Regions from separate parts of the Nonomuraea sp. NPDC050556 genome, predicted to be linked through region 3. Evidence: riboswitches for the same ligand, from Rfam matches in the RefSeq annotation. Region 3 holds a riboswitch; each other region holds the start of a gene.
The links. Region 3 has a riboswitch for cyclic di-AMP ahead of ACIBG8_RS37125 (coiled-coil domain-containing protein). Riboswitches for the same ligand answer to the same signal wherever they lie in the genome.
Positions count from the first base shown of each region.

Region 1: linked by a shared signal. The riboswitch ahead of ACIBG8_RS13105 (CHAP domain-containing protein) and the one ahead of ACIBG8_RS37125 (coiled-coil domain-containing protein) in region 3 are both predicted to bind cyclic di-AMP.
Region 2: linked by a shared signal. The riboswitch ahead of ACIBG8_RS17805 (C40 family peptidase) and the one ahead of ACIBG8_RS37125 (coiled-coil domain-containing protein) in region 3 are both predicted to bind cyclic di-AMP.
Region 4: linked by a shared signal. The riboswitch ahead of ACIBG8_RS40825 (C40 family peptidase) and the one ahead of ACIBG8_RS37125 (coiled-coil domain-containing protein) in region 3 are both predicted to bind cyclic di-AMP.

Region 1 covers NZ_JBITGU010000001.1:2,706,343-2,710,535, forward strand. The annotation lists gene ACIBG8_RS13090 (hypothetical protein) at 1-60, opposite strand, end outside; gene ACIBG8_RS13095 (aldo/keto reductase) at 124-948, shown strand; gene ACIBG8_RS13100 (Gfo/Idh/MocA family protein) at 1,505-2,443, shown strand; cyclic di-AMP (ydaO/yuaA leader) riboswitch at 2,561-2,698, shown strand; gene ACIBG8_RS13105 (CHAP domain-containing protein) at 2,711-3,397, shown strand; partial or broken gene ACIBG8_RS13110 (DUF6185 family protein) at 3,659-3,970, shown strand; gene ACIBG8_RS13115 (hypothetical protein) at 4,046-4,193, opposite strand, start outside.
Region 2 covers NZ_JBITGU010000001.1:3,761,721-3,765,913, forward strand. The annotation lists gene ACIBG8_RS17795 (M48 family metallopeptidase) at 1-1,055, opposite strand, end outside; gene ACIBG8_RS17800 (hypothetical protein) at 1,058-1,711, opposite strand; gene ACIBG8_RS17805 (C40 family peptidase) at 1,784-2,284, opposite strand; cyclic di-AMP (ydaO/yuaA leader) riboswitch at 2,362-2,522, opposite strand; gene ACIBG8_RS17810 (NlpC/P60 family protein) at 2,831-3,802, opposite strand; gene ACIBG8_RS17815 (NYN domain-containing protein) at 3,889-4,193, opposite strand, start outside.
Region 3 covers NZ_JBITGU010000004.1:22,182-26,374, reverse strand. The annotation lists gene ACIBG8_RS37130 (hypothetical protein) at 1-363, opposite strand, end outside; gene ACIBG8_RS37125 (coiled-coil domain-containing protein) at 553-1,503, opposite strand; cyclic di-AMP (ydaO/yuaA leader) riboswitch at 1,507-1,646, opposite strand; gene galT (galactose-1-phosphate uridylyltransferase) at 1,712-2,761, opposite strand; gene ACIBG8_RS37115 (DeoR/GlpR family DNA-binding transcription regulator) at 2,758-3,537, opposite strand; gene ACIBG8_RS37110 (50S ribosomal protein bL37) at 3,636-3,713, shown strand; gene ACIBG8_RS37105 (AI-2E family transporter) at 3,764-4,193, shown strand, end outside.
Region 4 covers NZ_JBITGU010000004.1:804,891-809,083, forward strand. The annotation lists gene ACIBG8_RS40815 (branched-chain amino acid aminotransferase) at 1-687, opposite strand, end outside; gene ACIBG8_RS40820 (3-isopropylmalate dehydrogenase) at 827-1,879, opposite strand; cyclic di-AMP (ydaO/yuaA leader) riboswitch at 1,979-2,116, shown strand; gene ACIBG8_RS40825 (C40 family peptidase) at 2,104-2,667, shown strand; gene ACIBG8_RS40830 (ROK family protein) at 2,651-3,808, opposite strand; gene ACIBG8_RS40835 (sugar ABC transporter substrate-binding protein) at 3,897-4,193, shown strand, end outside.

The DNA of each region.
Region 1 (4,193 bases), on a different contig from region 3:
TTCCTGCTTCCTGACGTGGCTGCGGCCCTCGATGCCCACGTCGGGTGATGACCCGTTCACGACCGCTTCAAGCTAGCCGTGCCGCCTTAAGGCGTAGAGAACCAGAAGTGAACAATGAAGAGTATGAACACACTGCTGCTCAACACCAACGGTGTCCAGATACCGCAACTCGGGTTCGGCGTCTGGCGGGTGCCCGACGACGAGGCCGCCACCGCCGTGTCCGCGGCCCTGAAGGCGGGGTACCGGTCCATCGACACCGCGACGCTCTATCAGAACGAGGCGGGGGTGGGGCGGGCGCTCGCCGGCTCTGCCGTACCTCGGGAGAAGTTGTTCATCACCACCAAGCTGTGGAACTCCGACCACGATCGGGTGGAGGCCGCGTTCGAGGGGAGTCTGAAGCTGCTGGGGCTCGACTACCTCGATCTTTACCTGATCCACTGGCCGGTGCCGGAGCAGGACAGGTACGTCGAGGCGTGGCGGGGGCTGGAGCGGCTGTTCAAGGACGGGCGGGTCAGGGCGATCGGGGTGTCGAACTTCACGGTCGGCAATCTCGAGCGGCTGATGGAGGAGACGCAGATCGTGCCGTCGATCAACCAGATCGAGCTGCACCCGAACTTTCCGCAGGCCGAGGTGCGGGCGTTCCACGAGGCCAACGGGATCCTCACGGAGGCTTGGAGTCCGTTGGGGCAGGGGAAGGGGCTGCTGGAGGAGCCGGCGTTGGGGACGCTGGCGGCCAAGCACGGGAGGACGCCGGCGCAGATCGTGTTGCGGTGGCACATCCAGCTGGGGAACGTGGTGATCCCCAAGTCGGTGACGCCTTCGCGGATCCGGGAGAACATCGACGTGTTCGAGTTCACGTTGGATCCGGAGGACATGGCGGCCATCGGCGCGCTCAACACGGACACGCGGCTGGGGCCTGATCCGGCGACCTTCAACCGCGTGGGGTGACGGCGAGGGCTTTTTGAGGCGCGGGCCAGGCTTCTTGGGGGTGAGGTCTGCGCAGGGTGTGGGGCCCGCCGTTAAGTGCGGGTCCCTTTGAGGACGCGCGCCCTCAGGGAGCGGGGGTGCGTAGGCGGTGACCCCGGGGTTGCCGGTGGCGCCCAGTGAGCGCTGGAGTGGCCGGGGTGCACGGGTGGCCGGGGTGCACGGGTGGTCCAGGGATCCGACCGAGCGGCCGGGGCGGGCGCCCCAGGGGTGGGTGGGCTCAGAGTGTGGGTCTCCCGGGGAGAGGTCTCCTTCGAGACGTTGAGGGATGGGCGTGTTGGGGGCGGAGGGGCGGAGCGCTGAAGGGGCGGAGCGCTGAAGGGGCGGAGCGCTGAAGGGATGGAGCGCTGAAGGGATGGAGCGCTGAAGGGATGGAGCGCTGAAGGGATGGAGCGCTGAAGGGATGGAGCGCTGGAGGGGCTTCTTGGGGATTCGTGGGGGTTTGGGTGGGGGGTTGGTGGTCTTTGTGGGGTTCGCTCTAAGGTGGGGTTCTCTTTACTGATCGGGAGGACCGGGTGTGATGGAACTGGCGTGGGGCATCGCGGCGACCGGCGGCATCGCGCGCACCGTCGGTGAGGTGATCGCCGCTGAACCCACCATGCGGGTCGCGGCCGTAGGGTCGCGCGACCAGGCCAGGGCCGCGGACCTCGCCGCGCACCTCGGCGCCGAGCACGCGCACGGCTCCTACAAAGCCCTCTGCGAAGACCCGTCGGTAGACGCCGTCTACATCGCCACCCCCCACGCCCAGCACCTCGAGGTCGCCGAGCACGCCATCGCCAACGGCAAAGCCGTCCTCTGCGAGAAATCCCTCACCGCCAGCGTCGCCGAAGCCGAGCGCATGGTCCAGCTGGCCCGGGAGAACAAGGTGTTCCTCATGGAAGCCATGTGGACCCGCTTCAACTCCCAGATCCAGCACATCACGAAGCTCGCCCAGGACGGCAGGCTGGGCGACATCCGGCTGGTCCAGGCGTCGTTCGGCTTCGCGCAGCCGTACGACCCGGAACACCGTCTCTGGAACCCGGCCACCGGCGGCGGCGCCCTGTTCGACCTGGGGATCTACCCGTTCGCCCTGGCCCAGCTCTTCCTCGGCCAGCCGGAAAAAGTCCACGTGGCCGGTTCGCTGGCGCCCTCGGGTGTGGACGCCGAGGCGGGGGTGCTGATGGAGTTCCAGGGCGGCGCGCGGGCTCTGCTGGACACCTCGCTGGTCAGCCCGCACGCCAACAGCGCCACCATCGTCGGCACCCTCGCCCGCGTCGACATCGACGCCCCCTTCTGGGCTCCCACCAGATTCACCATCGGCGACGAGGAGTTCACCGGCCCCTCGGACGGCTACGCCAACGAGGTGCGCGAAGTGCGCGACGCGCTGCGCGAGGGACGCACGGAGAGCGCGGTCATGCCGCTCGACGACACCCTCACGATGATGCGGCTTCTGGAGGACGCGAGGAACCGCCTCCTCTGACCTGGTCATTTGCGGATTTGTAATCTCCTTGCCCGATGTATTACCTTCAAGGCACTCGAGGTATACGTCCGGGCTACCCGTTCGTTGCCAAACCATCGCACAAGACATTCACAGGCTCGCCTGTGACCGCTGAGTCCGCCGTGAGGCGGAGCCGGGGACCCACGTCCTTTGGGGTGAATCGGCACTTCGGTGCCATAGGGCAGCTTCCACGCCCGAACCCGTCAGCTAACTCGGTAAGCGGCATGGAAGCAAGGAGTTCCCCTCTCGATGGCCAAGCACCGTCGCACGCGCACCCCGAAGCTCAACTACTCGCACGCAATCCTGGGCATGAGCGTGTTCAGCGCCGCCTTCGGCGTCCACACCTCGGCCACTGCCGAGACCGCACCGAAGCCCCTCCCAGAGCTCCCCCACATCGCCGCACTGCAGGCCCCCAAGGCGCAGGCGCCCGTCGAGGCCAAGCCCTCGGTCACCAAGGTCCTCTCGCTGGCGAAGGCGCAGATCGGCACCAAGGAAGACGCCAAGGGCGGCGGCACCAAGTTCCAGAAGTGGTACGTGAACTCCCAGCGCGCCGCCGAGACCGTCAAGCGGGACGGCGGCAGCAGGCAGGACTACCTCAACGCCGCCTGGTGCGCGATGTTCGTGTCCTGGGTCGGCGAGGAGACCGGCGCGCGCAAGACCGTCGGCTGGGACGCGTACACCGTGACGCACGCCAAGTGGTTCAAGGCCAACAAGCGCTGGGGCACCGCCGCCAAGCCGGGCTCCGTGGTGTTCTTCTCCTGGAGCGGCAGCAAGAGCCTCGACGCCATCCAGCACGTCGGCTTCGTGGAGAAGGACAACGGCAACGGCACGATCACCACGATCGAGGGCAACACCGGCAACGGCCAGGTCGAGGAGCGCGTGCGTCCCAAGTCCCAGGTCGTCGGCTACGGCTACCCCGAGTACGGCAACGCCTGACCGTCACGGTTTGAAGTAGTTTTCCCACCCCCTCCGACGCCCAGGGTCGCCGAAGCGACCATGGACGCATGCTTCGACGAGTGCGCGGCCGGGCCGAGGCCCGGCCGCGTCCCTCCCGATCCCTCCGATCCTCCGCCCTGAGCGCGTTGTGGGTGTTGTGCGCGCTCTCGATGGCGGGGCTCGTCCTGGCGTTCACGGCCCTCTCGCGGACGGCCGTGGACGCGCCCACCGTCCGACGCCGGCGGGCCGCTCTTCTGGCTCGTCCCCGGGTTCCTGCTCGGCCTGCTGTGGCGGTACCTGCCCGGCCGCGCCGGTGTGATCAAGGTGCTGCCGATCGCCCTGAGCTACGTGGTCAGCGCCCTGGGCCACCTGCTGGTCTCCCAACTGCTCGGCCAGGACCCTCGTGTGGGGAGTGCTGTCGCTCACGGCGATCGTCATCGACGTCAAGACGCTGCGCCTGCTGGAGGTCGAACCGACGAGCGTCAGATACGACCTCGCCACCCCTCTACGGGCTCGGCGGCTGGCCGGCGCGGCTCGTCGGCCTGCTCCCCCAGCTCACGGCGGTCGCGCTGATGGTCTACGTCATCGTGCAGCCCGACGCGGGCCTCGTGCAGAGCGACCCCCTGCAGGTGTTCAGGCGCGGCTGACTCAGCCGTAGATCCTGGTGGTCGCGCAGCTGTCCCCCGTGGCCCCGCCCGTCGAGCAGACCTCCACGTCGATGAAGGCGACGTCCCTCAACTGCGCGTTCAGCGGTACGTCGATCCGCGGCCGAGGCTGCTGGAGCCTCGTCCTGCAA
Region 2 (4,193 bases), on a different contig from region 3:
GCCTCGACGTGGCGGCTCACGACGTTCTGGGCAGGTCCAGAGAGCACGGTGGCGATGCTCATCAGCCCCATCACGACTCCCACCGCCCGTGGATCGGAGATCGCCTCCACGCCCGCGCGCCGCCGTACCAGCCAGAAGGCCAGGAAGAGCAGGCCCGCGCCGAACGCGGCCCCCAGCCCGCCGATCAGCGTGCCGTTGAGGACGTCGCCGTACTTGGCGTGGCCCAGCTCGTGCGCGACGACCAGCTCGATCTCGTCCTCCGGAGCCTTCAGCAGCGTGTCGTAGACGACGATGCGCCGGGTGGCGCCGAAGCCGGAGACGTAGGCGTTGAGCGCGTTGGTCCTGCGCGAGGCGTCGGCGATGAGCACGTCCTCGACCGGGACGCCGTCGCGCTGCGCCATCGCGAGCAGGTCGGTGCGCAACTGACCGGCGGGCATCGGGCGGAAGTCGTTGAAGAGCGGCTCGAACACCACCGGATAGACGAACGACGCGGCCAGGGTGAGCGCGAAGGCGCCGACGGCCGCCGGGATCCACCAGCGCCTGAACCGCCTGGCCAGCGCGATCACCGCGACGACCATGATCGACAGCAGCACGACCCGCACGCCGATGCTCTTGACGCGGTCGAGGCTCCAGCTCGCCCAGTTCTGCGTGGACAGGCCGAACGCGCGCAGCTGCACCTCGAACCAGATCCCCAGCGGCCACCTGACCGCCTCCACGAGCACGGTGAGCACGAGGACGCCCAGGATCGCCCGCACCCACCAGGGGCCCCTGAGCCTGCCCAGGAGGCGCGCGCCGAAGGGGGTGGCGACCAGGATCCCGGCGAACAGGATCGTCAGCCCCAGCGACAGGTAGGCGGGCGTGCCGGTCGCCGCGTCGAACGCCACGGACCTGGCGATCTCGGCCGGGGTGAAGTCACGCGCCGGGTCCGGCGCGACGTAGGGGGCGCCGGGCGGCAGGACCCGCCAGGGCGTGGTGAGCCACACCACGACGAGGATCACCGCGCCGAGCCCCGCGAGCGCGACCCCGAGCTGCCGCCGTTCTCTCACTTCGCCCATAGTCACCCCAGTTGTTCGAGCACGTACTCACGCCATCCTCGGGTGATGCCGAGCGACGTCGGATCACGATAGAGCCTCACCAGCCTGTCCTCACCGAAGCGCTCGGCGACGAAGCGACACGCCAGCCACGCCTCCTGGTACGCCTGGGCCAGCCGCACGGCGCCCGGGGCGAAGTCCTGAGGTCCTGGGAGCTCGTACGGCAGGCGACCGGCGCGCACGTCTCCGGCCAGTTCCGCCGCCGCGACCTTCACCGGCAGCCCGGCGTCGCGGTAGGCGACGTAGTCGGCGAAACCCTCGCGCAGCCAGGCGGGGACGCCGCCGGTGCCCGCCGCGACGTGGGTGAGCTCGTGGGTGAGGACGACGTCGCGGCCGGTGGGGGTGAGCTTGGCGAAGTTGCCCGGCACGACGATGACGCGGCCGCGGTCGGCCAGCGCGGCGAGCCCGTCGACGGACCCGACCCCTGCGAGCCTCGCCGCTTCGCCGTCGGAGGACGGGACCACCACGACGGGATGTACGGGGACCCCCAGGATGGCCGACACCCGCTCGGCCGCGAGCTCGGCGCGCCGGGTCAGGTCACTGGTCGGCGGTGGTGCGCTCCCCACGCAGACCGCCAGGACGGCGAGGGCCGCCAGCGATGCTCTGAGGAGGAGGGACACGCTCAAAGAGCGTAGCCGGGCCGTACGCGTGAAAGCCCCGTCCCACGTCGGGACGGGGCCTGCACGAAGGGGTCACGCGCCGGGACGCACCGCTCCCGCGAACGACGACTTCCGCCATCCGCTGAGCTTCTCGATGCGGACCGTCTTACCCGAGCTCGGCGAGTGGATCATCTTGCCGTTGCCGACATACATGCCCACGTGGCCCTTCCCGTGGAAGAACATCAGGTCGCCCGGGCGGAGGTTGCCCCAGGAGACCTTGGTCCTGATGCGTGCGTACTGGCTGTTCGTCACGCGCGGGATCTTCACTCCGGCCTTCCTCCAGGCGTACTGGACGAGTCCGGAGCAGTCGAAGGAGCCTGGGCCCGTCGCGCCGTAGCGGTAGGGGTCACCGAGCTGCTTCTTGGCCACGGCGACGGCCTTGCCGGCCCTCGCCTTCTGCCGGGCGGCCTTCGCCGCCTTCGCCGACCGCGTCACCTTGGCGGGCTTCGCGGTCGTGGTGGTGGTGCTCGCCGTCGCCGCCTGGGCCGAGGCAGCCTGGAGGGCGACGCCCCCGGCTGTCACGGTCATCGTCATGGCGATCCCGCTCAGAGAGATGCGGGCTAGGCGCGACAAACGGGGGAATTGCAGGGAGGTAGACAGGATTGTCTCCTTGGGACTTCCACGAATGCCTACCGGGTTAGCTGACGGATTCGGGCGTGGAAGTCGCCCTACGGCGCGTGATGCGCCGATTCACCCCTGATCCCGGGGGAATGGGATCGATGGTTCCCCGGCTCCGTGCCTCCTGGCTGCACGAATTCGGCAGGCCGCCGGGGGTCGTTCTGGTGGGCGGCGGCCAACGGATTCACTTCGCGGGCGTCATGGCTTGCCGCCGCGGAGCCAGAAGGTACTCGTCTCGCCACGGCTCGGCAAAGCGTAAGCAAAGAGTAAAGATCCATCTTTCCGTCAGTAAGACGAGATACCCCTGCTGGACATGGGGCTCTGTTATCGATATGTGACCCTGCTCACATCGCGCCCCTCACAGGGTCTGTCAAACCCCATCCGTCACTCCAGTCACATCCGTTTCAGGGCATGGCTGAGTTCCGGTACGGCGCGCCGTACCGGAAAGATGGTGAAAAGGGACTACGGGCGGATAGCGCCGACGAGCGGCCTGCCGTAGTCGGAAAGGGCGACGATCTTGACCACGTCACCCGTCTGCGGCGCGTGGACGATCTTGCCGTCCCCCGCGTAGATGCTGACGTGCCCCAGACCCTCGCTGAAGATCAGGTCCCCCGGCTGCAGCGAGTCGAGCGGCACCTTGCGGTTCGCCCCCCACGACCACTGCTCCCACGTCGTGCGCGGCAGCGACACGCCACCGGCCCGCCACGACGCCTGCGTCAGCCCCGAGCAGTCCCAGCTGCCCGGCCCCGTACCGCCGAACTGGTACGGCTTGCCCACCTGCGCGAAGGCGAACTCCAGGACGGCCGCCGCGTTGCCCGACGCCGAGCCCGTGTACTCCACGCCCGTGCTGTTGGGGTCGCCCGCCCGGTAGGCGCCGAGCTTCACCAGCAGCTTCTTCTGCTGGGCGACCAGCTTGAGCACGTCGGCCCGGTCCTTGGCGACCGCGTCGCGCTCCTTGTCGGCCGACGCCAGCGCCGTCTTGGCCTTGTCGCGGTCGGCCACGAGCTCGCGGTTCTGGTTGTCGAACGCGGTGAGCTGCTCGGACCGCTCGTCGGCGAGCTGGTCGACCAGGGCCATGACGTTGAGCTTGCCCGTCGGGTCGCCCCCGCCCATGAGCGCGGGCAGGTGGCCCATGACGCCGGTCTGGTACTCGTTGACGGCCATGGTGACGATCTGGGTGCGTAACCCGGCGACGGTGGCCAGCCTGCGCTTGTAGGTGTCGTTGAGCGTGCCGTAGGCCTTCTTCGCCTTCTTGTACCGCTCGGTGGCCTGGTTGTAGCTCTCGACGACCTTGTCGGCCTTGTCGTTGAGCTTCTCGAGCTTGGCCTTGGCCTGCTTGATGGTCGGCTTGGGATCGGCCATCGCCCCGTCAAGGGGCAGCAGAAGAGCCACCACCGCCATGCCCGCGGCCAGCGGTACCCGGCCAAACCTCACAGCGCACGCCCTCCCAGTGATCACACCTGGGGGGAAATAGTACAGAAAAGGGAAGGGCCAGCTAACCAGAAAGTCTGATTTGTGACCTAAGCCCGGCCGAGCCGCCTGAGCAACATCGACGAGGGTACGGCGCGCGCGCCCATCCTGCGCACCGACTCGGCGACCTCGCGGTCGGACGACACCACCGCGATGGCCCTGCCCTGCGGTTCCGCCCGCACGAGCTGCCTGATGAGGTCGTCGGCGATCTCGCCCGGGGCGCTGAACATCACCCGCACCCCGCGCGGCGCCACCACCTGGACGGGCGCGTTGAGCTCCGCGCCGTCGAAGACCACGGTCACCTCGACGCGGGTCTGCGCGACCAGGCCGCCGAGCCCGGTCATCAGCCTGGCCC
Region 3 (4,193 bases):
CGTGCTCCTGGTCGGCGTGGGTTTGTGTGAGGCCGACGGGGTTGGGGTGGCCTTGCGCCGCGGCGACAGGGTGGGGGCCGGGCTGCGCACGAGCGGCTCGAAACTCACCGGCCCACCGGCTGACACGGACACCGACGAGGACACAGGTCCGGGCGGGGGAGCGTCCGGCCAGGTGACCCAGAGCCCGAACCCCACCCCGGCAGCCAGAACCGCCACCAACCCGACGGTCAGCCGCCAGGGGAACCCCGGCGGTTCCGGGCCCAGGTAGGGCTCGTCGGGCGGGGGCACGGGCGCGGGCAGAGGGTTGTAGAGCCTGCGGTCGCCCCCGCTGCGGGCATGGCGTCCTGCGGGCGGGTCGTCCACATCGCCTCCGTATGATGCGCGGTCCGCCTCAAGCCTGCCGCACCCATACGAGGATCACCACCCCAAATCCACAGGAACCCCTCAGGCCTCCAGAATCCCGACCGCATACAAGAAGGGGGTATCCCTTACGCGTCGCCAGATCCCTGGCTCTGTCACGCCGTCCGGGAGGCCGGTTGCCCGCCGTACGGGTCAGTACATGGAGATGTGGACGTGGTCGTAGTGGTTGGCGGTGATGCCGCCGCGGTCGGACATGCCGCGCCACCCCGACCCCTGGTCGATGCGCTGCTTCCAGATCACGTACTTGACGCCCAGCTTGTCCTTGTTCTTCATCGCCCACGCCGCGATCTGGTCGCCCAGCGCGTTGTTGGCCGCCGACGGCATCGAGCCGCCCGAGCTCATCATGAAGTCGCAGGCCCGCCCCAGCGGATGCTCGCCGTGGTCGTCCACCCGGTAACACCCCACCTCGAACGGCAGGTTGAAGTCCTTCTTGATCAGATCCCGCACCTGACGCATGCGCGGCGTGATGTTGTCGTCCCCCGAAGGGAGCTCAGGCGCCCAGCTCCCGTCCGACCTGCGGCCCGTGCCGTACGGGACCAGGTCGTTCAGCTTCTTCTCGATGTCCTTGATGACATCCTCGGCGTCCTCGCGCTGCCCGGCGACCTCGTCGGTGTCGTCCTTGATCTGCTCGGTGAGCTCGGCCGCCTCGTCCACGGCCTGCTTCTTGGCCGCCCTGGCCGCCGTGACCCCGGCCAGGATGGCCTCCTGCTCGTTGTTGAGCTGGTCGAGTACGGCCCGGCCGCCGATGTTGGGCGACCACATCATGCTCGCCAGCCCCGGGTCGCCGCCCTGGTACGCCATCGCCGCCATCTGGCTGATCTTGGTCTGGGTGTCGGCCAGCGTCTTGTCCGCCGCTGCCAGCCGCTCCTTGGCCGACTGCTCCGCCTTCTTCGCCTTGGCGAGCGCGACCCGCTTGGCGTTGTAGGTCTCGATGAGCTTGTCGACCTTCGTGTTGAGCTTGCTCAGCTCGGCGCGAAGCTGCTTCTCGGTGGGTTTGGGGGCGGCGGCAGCCGTACCCGCTGGGCTGAGAGCCAGGGTGACCGCAGCGAGAACGCCGCAGGCCACGACGCGGGGGAACGTCACTAACTATCCTCTCCTCCTGCCGACCGGGTTAGCTGACGGGTTCGGGCTGGAGTGGCCCTACCACTGAGCAGTGGATTCACCCCGAGGGAGCGGTGGGTCCCCGGTTCCCGGGCTACACGCCCGGGATTAGGCGGCACGGCTGTGACAGCCGATGCTTGAGGGATATTAGTAGTAAAACGACGGTAATGCGACCTCAAGCCGGAATCAATTAGTGATCTACCTGTGATTTAAGCATGGCAGCAGCCTGCTCCGGCGGCACGTCGTTGACGAAAGCGCCCATCGCGGACTCTGAACCGGCCAGGTACTTGAGCTTCCCTGGCGCGCGCCGCACCGTGAACAGTTCGAGATGAAGATATGCGAGGTCACGGCCTTGTCTGACCGGCGCCTGGTGCCATGCGGAGACGTAGGGCATCTTCAGGTCGAACAGGCCGTCCAGCGCCCGCAGCACGCTCGTGTACAGAGGCGCGAACGCGGCGCGCTCGTCATCCGACAGCGCCGTCAGGTCGGGCACCTGCCGGTGCGGATACACGTGCACCTCGAACGGCCAGCGCGCGGCGAACGGGACGAACGCCGTCCACAACTCGTTCGACGCCACCACGCGCTCGCCCGAGGCGCGCTCGGCGGCCAGCCGGTCGGCGAAGACCGTCGGGTTGCTCGCGGCCGCGCGGAGGTGCTGCTGGGTGCGCGGCGTGATGTACGGGTAGGCGTAGATCTGGCCGTGCGGGTGCGGCAGCGTGATGCCGATCTCCTCGCCGCGGTTCTCGAAGCAGAAGACCTGCTCGACGCCGTCGATCGAGGACAGCTCCGCCGTACGGTCCGCCCAGGCCTCCATGACCAGGCCCACCTGGTCGTCGGTGAGCTGGGAGAACGACGAGTTGTGGTCCTCGGTGAAGCACACCACCTCGCAGCGGCCCACCCCCGGCTGGACGTCGTCCCGATAGGTGCCGAGGTGGGTGGAGAAGGAGGGGAAGCGGTTCTCGAACACGACCACGTCGTACGAGCTGGACGGGATCTCCGACAGCCGCTCGCCGTTCGACGGGCACAGCGGGCACTCGTCGGCCGGCGGCAGGAACGTGCGCGTCTGCCGGTGCCCGGCGATCGCCACCCACTCGTCGGTCAGCGCGTCATAACGCAGCTCGGACGCCACAGGCCGGCCCTCCAGCGGCCGCCTGTCCACCGCGCTCCTGTCCGCGTCGTCGCGCCGGTCGAAATAGATCAGCTCTCGGCCGTCGGCCAGGTGGGTGATGGTGCGCTTCACAACGAGTCCTCCGCGATGATCAACTCTCCGACGCGCTCCGCCAGCTCGGAACGCGCCTCCTGGGGCAGCCCGGCGTCGCTGATGACGACGTCGGCCTCCGCCAGTTCGGCGATCGTGCTGATGCCGACCGTGTCCCACTTGGTGTGGTCGGCCATCACCACGAGCCTGCTCGCCGAGGCCACGAGCTCCCTGTCGGTCTCTGACTCCAGCAGGTTGGGGGTGGTGAAACCGGCACGCGCGCTCATCCCGTGCACGCCGAGGAACAGAGTGTCCACGTGCAGCCGCCTGATGGCGGCCACCGCGACCGGCCCGACCAGCGCGTCGGACGGCGTGCGCACGCCGCCCGTCAGCACCACCGTGCGGTCGGGGCGGGTGCTGCGGTGGAAGACCTCCGCGACCGGGATGGAGTTGGTGATGACGGTCAGATCCGCCACCTCGATGAGATGGTGGGCGAGCGCCCACGTCGTCGTCCCCGCCGACAGCGCCACCGCGGTGCCCGGCCTGACCAGCTCGGCGGCGCGGCGCGCGATGGACTCCTTCTCCGGCTGCTGGCGGGCCGACTTCGCGGTGAACCCCGGCTCCTCGGTGGAGCCTGGCCCGAGTACGGTGGCCCCACCGTGTACCTTCTCCAGCAGTCCGCGCTCGGCCAGGGTTTCCAGGTCGCGGCGGATGGTCATGTCGGAGACGCCGAGGTCTCTGACGAGGTCGGCCACGCGCACGCCGCCGCTCCTGCGCACCCGCTCGAGGATCGTCTGTTGCCGCTGCTGTGCGAGCATGCCTTCCCTTCCAACACTTTCCACCAAATTATGACACACAGATGTTGGAGTCTGTGGGGGCCCTTGTGTGTACGGCTGCGCCGCGAGACGTTGTGCCCATGGCGAAGAGACAACGGAAAAGCAAGGCGCGCAAGAAGAAGAAGGCCAACCACGGAAAGCGTCCCACCGGACGGTAAACCGGCGCGTTGACTACTGGGTGTCATGCTGTGGCGACATAGTGTGAGCCATGATGTCTCGCGGTCTCCGGCTGTTGCTCGGTCTCGCTGCGGCTGTGATCGCGCTGGCCGGCATCGGGCAGGTCAGTTCGATCGCCGGCCCCGCCTTTCTGGCGCTCACCATGACGATCGCGGTGAGCCCGCTGCGGCAGTGGCTGCGGCGTCGGGGGGCGCCGTCGTGGGCGCTCATCGTGGTGCCGCTGGCTGTGGTGATCGTGGTGCTGCTGGCCTTTGTCGGGTCGTTGATCGTGTCGGTGGCGCAGCTGGCGGTCCTGTTGCCGACTTATACCGACAAGTACCAGGCGCTGGTGGCGAACGTCACCACGTGGATCCACGGTCTGGGGATCACGACGGAGCAGGTCAACGCGGTGCTGGGGAAGCTTGACCCGAACAAGATCCTGGCGCTGGTGGAGGGGTTCCTGGGGAGCCTGCTGGGGGTGG
Region 4 (4,193 bases), 780 kb from region 3:
CGAGTCGAGCCAGACCACCTGGTCGCAGCCGTTCTCGACGGCCTCGCGCTGGGCGAGGAAGGCGGCCGCGTAGTTGCCGCCGCACTTGGCCGCGCCGGTGCCGCCGGGGGCGGCGCGGGTGTACTCGGTGGTGAGCCACACCGAGACGGGCTTGACGCCGCCGGAGAAGTAGGAGGCGGCGGGCGAGGCGATGACCATGTAGCGGTAGGTCTTGGACGGGTAGTTCACCCCGAGCCCGACCTGCGTGGCGATGATGAACGGGCGCAGGTAGAGGCTGTGGCCCTCGGTGGTCGGCACCCAGTCGCGGTCGGTCTGCACGAGCAGTTCGAGCGACTCGACGAACGTCTCCTCGGGCAGCTCGGGCATGGCCATGCGGTGACACGACTTGTTGAAGCGGGCCGCGTTGGCGTACGGGCGGAAGGTGACGATCGAGCCGTTCGTCTGGCGGTAGGCCTTCAGCCCCTCGAACAGCTCCTGCGCGTAGTGGAACACCGACGTGGCCGGGTCGAGGACGAGCGGTCCGTACGGCTCGAGCCTGGCGTCGTGCCAGCCGCGGCCCTCGGTGTAGTCGATCGAGATCATGTGATCGGTGAACGACTGCCCGAACCCGGGGTTGGCCAGTACTTGCTCGCGCTCCGCCGCGGTGCGCGCGTGGTCGGAATGCTGCACATCGAAGCCGAGCTTCATCACGAGATCCTTCTCTTTGTCGCGTGGTTTACCTAGGTCCATTCTGCGCCGGACCGGGTAACGGGAACTTACTGCATATATACGAAAAACGCCTGGCGGCTCGTTCTGAGCCACCAGGCGTTCGGGGAAGCGAGGCGGGTCAGGAGCCCCCGGATACTCGCGCGGTGATGTCGTCGCCGATCTCGTGCGTGGTGCGCGCGGCCCAGCCGGTCTGGCGTTCGATGATGTCGTCGGCCACGGCCTGCTCGACGCGGGCGGCCTCGGCGCTCATGCCCAGGTGGTCGAGGAGCATGGCGACCGACAGGATCGTCGCGGTCGGGTCGGCCTTGCCCTGCCCGGCGATGTCGGGCGCGCTGCCGTGAACCGGCTCGAACATGCTCGGCGAGGTGCGGTCAGGGTTGACGTTGCCGCTGGCCGCGAGACCGATGCCGCCGGCGATGGCGGCCCCGATGTCGGTGATGATGTCGCCGAACAGGTTGTCGGTGACGATCACGTCGAAGCGCTCTGGCTGGCTGACGAAGAACATCGAGGCCGCGTCGATGTGCTGGTAGTCGGTGGTGACCTCGGGGAACTCGGTCGCGACCCGGTTGACCGTACGCTGCCACAGGTCGCCGGCGAAGGTCAGCACGTTGGTCTTGTGGACCAGCGTGAGCTTCTTGCGCGGCCGCTCTGCCGCCTTCTTGAAGGCGTAGCGCACGACGCGCTCGACGCCGTAGGCGGTGTTGATCGACTCCTGGGTGGCCACCTCGTGGGGCGTGCCCTTGCGCAGGATGCCGCCGGTGCCCGCGTAGAGGGACTCCGTGCCCTCGCGGACGACGATCATGTCGATGTCCTCCGGCCTGGTGTCGGCCAGCGGGGTCTCGACGCCGGGGAACAGCTTGACCGGGCGCAGGTTGACGTAGTGGTCGAGCTCGAAGCGGATGCGCAGGAGCAGGTCGCGCTCCAGGACGCCGGGCGGCACGCTCGGGTCGCCGACAGCGCCGAGGAGGATCGCGTCGTAGCCGCGCAGCTCGTCAAGCACGGAGTCGGGCAGGGTCTCGCCGGTGCGGTTGTAGCGGGCGGCGCCGAGGTCGTAGTGGGTTTGCTCGGTCTTGATGCCGAGCGCCTCGATGACCTTCAGACCTTCTGCCACGACCTCGGTGCCGATCCCGTCTCCCGGGATGACGGCCAGGCGAATGTTGCTCGATTCCATGCGCGGTACCTTACCGGCCCATCTCGCCTGACGAACACCGCATCTCATTTTCCGGACAATCCCCTTTGCCCGATTTGCGGTGTTTTGACCATTTCGTTAGAGTCCTCAACGCCTAATCCACCGCTGCGGTGGAGCCGGGGACCCAATCTCCCCCGGGGCTAATCGGCTCCCCCGCCGTAGGGCCACTTCCAGGTCCGAGCCCGTCAGCTAACCCGGTCGGCCGTATGGAAGGAAATCCCCTGACCCCCATCGTCATGCTCGTCGCCGCCGGAACCCTCCTGGGCAACTCCCCCGATGCCACCACCATGACCGGCGCCGACATCAAGAAGGTCCAGGAAGCCCGCCAGCCGACGCCCGCCTGGAAAGAGGCGCTCGACTACGCCATGGACAAGCGCGGAACCCCGTACCTGTGGGGCGGCACCTCCGACAGCGGCTTCGACTGCTCCGGCCTGATGCTCAGGGCGTACGAGAAGGCCGGGATCGAGCTCCCCCGCACCGCTTCCGAGCAGTACTCTGCCTACTCCAAGAAGATCTCCTGGGACGAGCTCCGCCCCGGCGACCTGGTCTTCTTCAGCGGCCTCGGCCACGTCGGGATGATCTCCAAGCCCGGCTACATGGTGCACGCCCCGCACAGCGGCGACGTGGTCAAGGAGGAGAAGCTCAGCCAGTGGCGGCACGACGCCTTCGTCGGCGCCGTCAGGCCGGACCCGAAGGGCGTCAAGCTCTGGGCCGACCTGGTCAAGCAGCGCAAGCAGCCGCCACCGGCCACGCTCACCGCCTATCTCTGAAGATGAGGTCCCAGGCCCGCGCCCGCGCGTGGGCCACGGCGCCGATGAGCACGCCGCTGTCGCCGAGCGTGCTGGCCACCACCGTGGGACGCAGGGGGCCCAGCTCGGCGATGCGCCGCTCGATGGCCTCGCCGAGCAGGTCCAGGTTGCGTCCCACACCGCCGCTGAGCACGACCACCTCGGGGTCGAGCACGGCGGCCACCGCGACGATCAGTCCGCCGATGCGCCTGCCCTCGGCCTCGACGACGCCCAGCGCGACGGTGTCACCGGCCGCGGCGGCGGCGAAGACCTCCTTGGCCGTGTCCAGCTCCAGCCCGGCCGCGCGGGCCGCGCGGACCACGCCGGGCGCGGCGGCCACGACCTCGGTCGCGCCGTGCTCGAACGCCTCGTCGTCCGAGGGCTCCTCGGTGGCGGGCAGGTAGGACACCTCGCCCGCCGCTCCCCTGGCTCCGACGTACAGCTCGCCGTTCACCACGATGCCCATGCCGACGCCGGTGCCGATGCTGACCAGGGCGAAGTTGGCCTTGCCCCGGCCCTGGCCGTACACGTGCTCGCCGACGGCCGCCAGGTTGATGTCGTTCTCGATCACCAGGTCGGCGTCGAGCGAGGAGCGCAGCCGTTCAGCCAGGTCGGGCCCCGGCAGGTTGGGCGCGAACTCCAGCCTGCCCACCTTCGGGTCGTAGACGCCCGGACTCCCGACGACCACGCTGGTGATCGCCGACCATTCGAGCTCGGCCTCGGCCGCCGCCGCCCGCGCCAGCTCGCCGACCCTGGTCGCCAGCGCCGCAGAGCTGCGCGCGGTGTTGCGCGCGTCCTTGCGCCCCACCAGCGTGCCGCGCAGGTCCGCGACGACGACCCTGATCCAGTCGCGGCCGATGTCGATGCCCGCGACGTGGGCCGAGGCCGCGTTCATGTCGTAGAGCGCGGTCACCGGCCCAGGCCGTCCTGACACCTCGCCGACCAGGTGGACGAGTCCGTCCTCCTCCAGCCCCGCCAGCGCCGCCGAGACCGTGGGCTTGGACAGCCCGGTGATCTTGGCCAGGTCCGCTCTGGACGCGGGGCCGTGCTCATGCAGCTGGTCGAGCAGGCGTCGCTCGTTCATCACCCGCAGCAGCCGCGGATTGCCCAGCTCACCACGCACGGTCGCCCTCCCCCTCTTGTTATCTCGCAAAGGCTAGCCAATCCCCTTGATAGTAAATTACCTTTCTTACCAAACAAGGAGGGCAACCATGCGTCGAGAGTGGTTAGCGGTCGCCATTACGGCGGTCATGATGACGGCCGCCTGCGGTTCATCGGGGGGAACTGCTACGCAGTCCGCCCAGCCGAAGGAAGAGAAGAAGACCATCGCGCTGTTCCTGCCGGAGTCGAAGACGACCCGGTACGAGGCGTTCGACCGGCCGCTGTTCGAGGCCAAGGTCAAGGTGCTCTGCGCCGACTGCGAGATCCTGTACAGCAACGCCGACCAGGACGCGGCCAAGCAGCAGCAGCAGGTGGAGGCCGCGCTCACCCAGGGCGCCGACGTCCTG